2 regions of the Leifsonia sp. PARNA 1/14 genome follow, and region 2 is predicted to be linked to the other one. Evidence: predicted binding sites of a transcription regulator. Region 2 holds the regulator's gene; the other holds the start of a gene.
What was found. Region 2 encodes LexA, which represses DNA repair genes until DNA is damaged. Its sites were predicted from a motif close to TCGAACANNTGTTCGA; they were not measured.
Positions count from the first base shown of each region.

Region 1: the regulator LexA is predicted to act here: its motif matches at 2,036-2,051, upstream of uvrA (excinuclease ABC subunit UvrA).

Region 1 covers NZ_JBVQSP010000001.1:955,167-958,910, forward strand. The annotation lists gene AC0HS0_RS04745 (AAA family ATPase) at 1-65, shown strand, start outside; gene AC0HS0_RS04750 (DUF58 domain-containing protein) at 65-1,393, shown strand; gene AC0HS0_RS04755 (hypothetical protein) at 1,390-1,944, shown strand; gene uvrA (excinuclease ABC subunit UvrA) at 2,125-3,744, shown strand, end outside.
Region 2 covers NZ_JBVQSP010000001.1:651,818-655,900, reverse strand. The annotation lists gene hisB (imidazoleglycerol-phosphate dehydratase HisB) at 1-305, opposite strand, end outside; gene AC0HS0_RS03305 (histidinol-phosphate transaminase) at 302-1,426, opposite strand; gene AC0HS0_RS03300 (LysM peptidoglycan-binding domain-containing protein) at 1,498-1,887, opposite strand; gene lexA (transcriptional repressor LexA) at 2,126-2,797, shown strand; gene AC0HS0_RS03290 (metallopeptidase family protein) at 2,814-3,164, opposite strand; gene metE (5-methyltetrahydropteroyltriglutamate--homocysteine S-methyltransferase) at 3,245-4,083, opposite strand, start outside.

The DNA.
Region 1 (3,744 bases), 300 kb from region 2:
AGGTCGTCTCCGGCGTGCCGGGACCGCCGACGGTGGGCGCACGCGAACGGGAGACGGCGCCCTGATGTCGCTGTGGTCGCGGGCGCGCATGCCCGGGCCGCGCGAGCGTCCGGAGGCGGCGGAGGGCGGCTCGCGCTGGTCGCTGAGTCCGGCGATCACCGCCGCCGCGATCGTCGCGGCGGTCTGCCTGGTCGCGGCATTCGTGATGTCGCGGCTCGAACTCGTCCTCGTCGCAGCTCCATTGCTGATGACGGCGGTGATCGGCTGGTCGTCGCGGCCGGATACCGCGGGGGCCCGCGCGAGCGTCGTCATCGGCGGCGACGAAGCCGACGGCCGCGTGCTCGTCGACGCGGTGGCCGAGGCGGAGGCGCGCGTCGACGGCCTCCACCTCCGCATCCGCCGCTCCGACCGGGAGCCGGAGGACGTACTGGTGACCCCCGCGTCCGGTCGGCGGCTACTCTTCCGGGTCGCCGCGTCGCACTCCGGTCCGCAGCGGATCCTGTCCATCGCTGCCCGCGGGATCGGGCCGGACGCAGCGTGGGTCGGCGATCCCGGCAGCCCGGCGGTGGCCGAGCGCGTGATGCGCCCGAAGGCGCAGCGGGTGCGGAGCCTCCCGCTGCCCGCCCGGCTGCTCGGGCTGACGGGCGGGCACGTGTCGACCCGCCCGGGCGACGGAGGCGAGTTCCGCGACATCGACCGATTCAGGCCGGGCGATCGCCTGCGCCGGATCGACTGGAAGGCCACGGCGCGCCTGGCCCAGCGACCGGGGGAGTTGTATGTCCGGCGGACGACGGCGACCTCGGATGCCGCGATCCAACTCGTCGTGGACGCTCGGGACGACGTGCCCGGCGCCGTCGCCGGCTGGGCGGCACCGTACCCGCGCCCGGGGGCGACCTCCCTCGACCTGGCCAGGGAGGCCGCGGTCTCGCTGGCCGACGCCTACGCCGGCGCGTCGGACCGCGTCGGCTTCGACGACCTCTCCGACGCTCGCCGCGCGCTGCCGCCGCGTGCGGGGGCGCGCCACCTGAGCAGGGTGCTGCGCGCGGTCGAGCTGACCACGGCGCACGGTGCGGCGACGGAGCGGGCACGCGCGCCGCGGCTGGCGCAGGGTGCCGTCGTCTTCGTGATGTCGACGTTCCTCGACGACCAGGCGACCCGGCTGGCGCTCACCTGGCGGGCGGCCGGTCATCGCGTCGTCGTGGTCGACGTGCTCCCGCCGCGCAGTGTCGACGAGCTCGCCGCCCGCGAGCGGCTCGCGCTCCGCCTCGTCGACCTCGAGCGCGCCCTCCGGCTGGATCGCCTGCGTGCGGCGGGGGCCGAGCTGCTGGTCTGGTCGTCGCCGGACCGCGACGCGGTGCTGCGCCGCCTGGCGACCCCGCGGAGGCGACCATGAGTGCGGCGGGTGCGGGCAGGCCCGCCTCCGGACGCCCGGCTCCCGACCGCCCCGCTCCCGATCTCGGCCGCACCCTCCCATCGTGGTCGCTGCGGGTGGCGTTCGCGCTGGTCGCCGTGCCGCTCGCGGTGACCGCGGCGCCGAGCGGTCCGTGGCCGGCGCTGGCCGTCCTCCTGACCGGCGTCGCGGTCGTCGTCCCGCGGTGGCGGGTGGCCTGGGTGCTGATCGCGGTGGTGGCGTTCTCGACACTCCTGGAGCCGGGAACCCTGACCCCGCGACTGCTCGCGCTGATCGCGGCCGTACATGCCCTGCACCTGCTGGCGGCGTGGATGCTCGTCCTCCCGCCGTCCGCACGGTTCCAGCCCGCCGTGCTGCTGCCTTCGCTGCGCCGCTTCGGCCTGATCCAGCTGCCCGTGCAGGCCGCGGCGGTCGTGCTGCTGCTCGTTGCGAGGCCCGCGGCGGCGCCCTGGCTGGCGATGGTCTCCGGGGCGGCGATCGTGGCGCTCGTCGTGCTGCTGGCGGCGATCCTCCTCGCCCGGCCACGGGCCTGAGCGCGGGTGCCGACGACCGGCTCGCGATGAATGTCGGTGGTTTGGCGTACGCTCGCGCGTGTTCGCGAATCGTGTTGTCGAGGCGCTAGAATCGAACAAAGCTTCGAACCATCCCGTGGGGGCACTGCGCGCGTGCGCGGTGGGCGAACAGACACCGGGGCGACGGCGGAATAGCGGAGAATGGAACGAGTGAGCAGTCTGAGCATGAGCGGGGATACGGGTTTCGACGGCGTGAGCTTCAGTGACGACAGGGGTGGGGCGTCGGCGTTCGCCAAGCCGGGCAAGGTCGTGGGATCGCACCTGAGCGTGCGGGGTGCGCGCGTGCACAACCTGCACAACGTCGACCTCGAGATACCGCGCGACTCGATGGTGGTCTTCACCGGCCTGTCCGGGTCGGGCAAGTCTTCGCTCGCGTTCGACACGATCTTCGCCGAGGGGCAGCGCCGCTACGTGGAGTCGCTGTCCGCCTACGCGCGCCAGTTCCTCGGCCAGGTCGACCGTCCCGACGTCGATTTCATCGAGGGCCTGAGCCCCGCGGTCTCCATCGACCAGAAGTCGACCAACCGCAATCCGCGCTCGACCGTCGGCACGATCACCGAGATCTACGACTACATGCGACTCCTCTGGGCGCGCATCGGCGTACCGCACTGCCCGGTCTGCGGTGAGAAGATCCAGCGCCAGACGGTGCAGCAGATCGCCGATCAGCTCATGGAACTCGAGGCCGGCACCCGCTACATGGTGGTGAGCCCGGTCATCTCGCAGAAGAAGGGCGAGTTCGTCGACCTCTTCAAGGAGCTCGCGGCCGGCGGCTATTCGCGTGCCCTGGTCGACGGCCAGCAGGTGCAGCTGAGCGACCCGCCGACCCTCAAGAAGCAGTACAAGCATGACATCGCGGTCGTCGTCGACCGGCTCGTGGCCGGCCCCGACATCCTGAGCCGCCTCACCGACTCGCTCGAGACCGCGCTGCGGCTCACCGACGGCCTGGTGCAGGTCAATTTCGTCGACCGCGAGGGGCCGGAGGCCTGGCAGTCGTTCAGCGAGAAGCTGTCCTGTCCGAACGGTCACCCCATCCAGCTCACGGAGATCGAGCCGCGCACGTTCTCGTTCAACGCGCCGTTCGGCGCCTGCCCCGAGTGCTCGGGGCTCGGCACGCGCATGTCGGTCGACGAAGACCTGCTGCTCGGCGACGACGAGCTCAGCATCGCCGAGGGCGTGATCATCCCGTGGACGACGCAGGGCAAGGGCCTGTTCAACTACTACGAGAAGCTGCTCGACGGCCTCGCGCGCGACCTCGGCTTCTCGCTGAAGACGCCGTGGAAGAAGCTCCCGGCGAACGTCACAGAGGCCGTGCTGAACGGTGACAACTTCGAGGTCAAGGTGCGGTGGAAGAACCGTTACGGCCGCGAGATGTCCTACACGTCCGGGTTCGAGGGCGTGGTGCCCTACATCGAGCGCCAGTACGCCCAGGCCGAGACCGACACCCAGCGGGCCCGGTGGGCCGAATACCTGCGCGAAGTGCCGTGCCCGGTGTGCAAGGGCAAGCGCCTGAAGCCGGAGGTGCTCGCGGTGCTCGTGCACGGTGCGTCGATCGCCGACGCCTCCGAGCTCAGCCTCTCCGACGCTCGGGCGTTCATGGAGAAGCTGCACCTGACCGAGCGCGAGCAGAAGATCGGCGCGCAGGTGCTGCGCGAGATCAAGATCCGACTCGACTTCCTGATCCAGGTCGGCCTCAGCTACCTCGATCTGGCGCGTGCGGCCGCGACCCTGTCCGGAGGCGAGGCGCAGCGCATTCGCCTGGCC
Region 2 (4,083 bases):
TCGTCGAGCGGCACCAGGGCGTCGCCGTAGCGCGAGATGCCGGACTTGTCGCCGAGGGCCTCCCGGATCGCCTGACCGAGCACGATGCCGACGTCTTCGACGGTGTGGTGCACATCGATGTCGGTGTCGCCGCTCGCGCGCACCCGGAGGTCGGTGAGCGAGTGCTTCGCGAACGCGGTCAGCAGGTGGTCGAAGAACGGCACCGAGGTCTGGATGTCGGACGCACCGGTGCCGTCGAGGTCGAGGCTCAGCTCGATGCTCGACTCGCTGGTGGCACGCTGAAGCTGGGCGGTGCGGTTCGTCATGACTGCGAGTTTACTGGGGAGGCGACGGCGCTCGGGGTCGCACCGGGACGGCCGAGCGCGCGCAGTGCCTCCAAGAACGCCGTCGTCTCGGTCTCGGTGCCGGCCGTCACGCGCAGGTGGTGCGGGATGCCGACGTCGCGGATGAGGACCCCGCGCTCCAGCAGCGCCTCGAAGACGGCGTGGGGATCGCCGACGCCGCCGAACAGGACGAAGTTGCTCCCGCTGCGGTGCGGCAGGTAACCGAGCTCGGCGAGCTCGACCACCAGCCGGTCGCGCTGGGCGCGGATCTCGCCGACCATCGCCAACATCTCGTCCGCGTGCGCGAGCGCGCCGAGGGCGGCCGCCTGGGTGATCGCGGACAGGTGGTAGGGCAGGCGCACCAGGCGGAGGGCGTCGACGACCGCGGGGTCGGCGGCGAGGTACCCGACGCGTGCGCCGGCGAACGCGAACGCCTTGCTCATCGTGCGCGAGATCAGCAGGCGCGGACGACCGGCGAGCAGCGCGAGGGCCGTCTGCTCCCCGTCGGGGAGGAACTCCGCGTAGGCCTCGTCGACGACCACGATGCCCGACGCGGCGTCGTAGACCGCCTCGATCGTCGCGAGGTCGAGCGGCGTGCCGGTCGGGTTGTTCGGCGAGCAGAGAATGACGATGTCGGGGTCGTGCTCGCGCACGGCCGCGGCCGCGCTCTGCGGCGAGAGCTCGAACTCCGCGTCGCGACCGGCCGCGATCCACGAGGTGCCGGTGCCCGAGGCGAGCAGCGGGTACATCGAGTAGGTCGGCGCGAAGCCGAGAAGGCTGCGGCCGGGACCGCCGAAGGCCTGGAGGATGTGCTGCAAGACCTCGTTCGACCCGTTGGCCGCCCAGATCTGCTCGGCGACGAGCCCGTGACCGAGGTAGCGGGCGAACGCCTGGCGCAGCTCGGTGAACTCCCGATCGGGATACCGGTTGACGCCCGTGACGGCGACGGCGACGCGGGCGACGATATCGGCTGCGACGTCGTCCGGAACCGGATGCGTGTTCTCGTTCACGTTCAACGCGACGGGCACGACCTTCTGGGGCGCACCGTAGGGGGTGCGACCGCGCAGGTCGTCACGGATCGGAAGATCGGAGAGAGAGGTCACGCTTTCAATGGTAGTCAGGGCCGAAGCGGTGCTTCACCGTATGACGACGGCACCGGAGGCCGCCGTCATCATCACTTGTCGTACTGGGTCGGAACAGCGAGCTGCTGGCCCGGCGTCACTACAGCCGACTCGAGACCGTTCAGCGAGACGAGGTCGGCGATGACGTCGCGCGGGTCGGCGTTGGGTGCCAGTCGCTCGGCGACCGACCAGAGCGAGTCGCCGGACTGCACCGTGACGTAGTGGAAGGTCACGTGCGCCTGCTCGCCCGTGGCTGCGGCGCCTCCGCCGTTGAGCGCGAAGACGAGAGCGCCGATCACGATCGGGAGGGTGACGAGCGCCATGAGAACGGCGCGCCCGCGACGCGTGAGGCGCAAGCGGACGCGCGGGGCGGCGGTAGTGCTCGCTGCGGCGCTCAGGGATCCGCTGTTCAGGGACGCGGTGCTCATGACTGCTGTGCTCATGATCGTGACCTCCTCGGGGCTTCGGTCGAAGCTCTGTTCCGAATATATCTTCGAATGTTCGAAATCGCAATCGGCGATCCGAAGGGAATTCCCGCATGAATATCGAGACACACTCGAACACATGTTTGTCGGGCCGCCGTATCGTGGATACAGTTTCGATTGTCTGGAGGAAAGACAACCAGGCACCACCGACATTCGGTTCCGACCGGGTGCGGGGGACGGTCACGAAGGGACGAGCGTGTCGAACGAGAACCAGGCTCCGCGCACGCGGCGCCGCAAGAACCTCAGCGAGAAGCAGCTCGCCATCCTCGACGTGATCCAGCGGTCGGTGAGCCAGCGCGGCTACCCGCCGAGCATGCGCGAGATCGGCGACGCCGTCGGCCTCTCCTCGCTCTCGTCCGTCACGCACCAGCTGAACCAGCTCGAGCTGAGCGGCTACCTGCGCCGCGACCCGAACCGCCCGCGGGCGCTGGAGATCCTGATCGACCTCCCCTCGGCCCCCGCCCCCGACTTCGAGAACCAGACGCCCGTCGGCGACGCCGCCATGGTCCCGCTCGTCGGACGTATCGCCGCCGGCGTCCCGATCACGGCGGAGCAGCAGGTCGAGGAGGTCTTCCCCCTCCCCCGGCAGCTGGTGGGCAACGGCGAGCTCTTCATGCTGAAGGTCATCGGGGAGTCGATGATCGATGCCGCCATCTGCGACGGCGACTGGGTCGTGGTCCGTTCCCAGAACACGGCGGAGAACGGCGACATCGTCGCGGCCATGCTCGACGAGGAGGCCACGGTGAAGGTGTTCCGGCAGCGCGACGGGCACACCTGGCTGCTCCCCCGCAACTCCAACTTCGAGCCGATTCTGGGCGACTACTCGCAGATCCTCGGCAAGGTCGTCGCGGTCCTCCGCGCGGTCTGAACCCGGCCGGCGCCGTTCACGCCCAGCCGAGCTCCTGGAGGCGGGCGTCGTCGAGGCCGAAGTAGTGGCCGATCTCGTGCACCAGTGTGACGCGCACCCGTTCGCGGAGCTGCTCGACCGTCTCGCAACCGGCCTCGAGGTTGTTGCGGAACAGCGTGATGCGGTCGGGCAGCTCGCCGAAACCGTAGACGCCGCGCCGGGTCAGCGGATGCCCGGTGTACAGCCCGTACAACCGCGGACGCGCCCCGGGCGGCTGGTCGGCGATCAGGATTGCAACATTCTCAAGCGGGCGCACCATGTCCTCCGGGAGCCCGTCGAACACCTCGTCGACCAGCCGGTCGAACTCGTCGTCCGCGATGCGCACCATGCGCTCATCATCGCCGACGGGACGACACTCGCGACGCCTCGTCCGCGCAGGGCGGAACGAGGCGACGCGAATCGCCGGGTTCAGGCCGTGACGCCCACTCGCTCCCGCACGTCACGGGTGGCCGTGAGGATGTTGCGGAGCGACGCCACCGTCTCGTCGTAGCCGCGCGTCTTCAGCCCGCAGTCCGGGTTCACCCAGAGCTGGCGCCCCGGGATCGCGCTGAGCGCGGTCTCCAGCAGCTCCGTCACCTCGGCGACGGACGGCACGCGCGGCGAGTGGATGTCGTAGACACCCGGGCCGATGCCGTGCTCGAAGCCCGAGCGCTGGATGTCGTGCACGACCTCCATGCGGCTGCGCGCCGCCTCGATGCTGGTCACGTCGGCGTCGAGGTTGCGGATCGCGTCGATCACCACGCCGAACTCGGAGTAGCAGAGGTGCGTGTGGATCTGCGTCGCGTCGGCGACCCCGGAGGTCGCGAGCCGGAACGAGCCGACCGACCACTCGAGGTAGGCGTGCTGGGCGGCGCGCTTGAGCGGCAGCAGCTCCCGCAGCGCCGGCTCGTCGACCTGCACGACGCGGATGCCCGCGGCCTCCAGGTCGGCGATCTCGTCGCGCAGCGCGAGCGCGACCTGCCGGGCGGTCTCGCCGAGCGGCTGGTCGTCGCGCACGAACGACCAGGCGAGGATCGTGACCGGACCGGTCAGCATGCCCTTGACGGGCTTGTCGGTCAGCGTCTGGGTGTACGTCGACCAGTCGACCGTGATCGGCTTCGGGCGCGAGACGTCGCCCCACAGGATCGACGGGCGCGTGCAGCGCGACCCGTACGACTGCACCCAGCCGTTCTGCGTCACGGCGAACCCGTCGAGGTTCTCGGCGAAGTACTGCACCATGTCGTTGCGCTCGGGCTCGCCGTGAACGA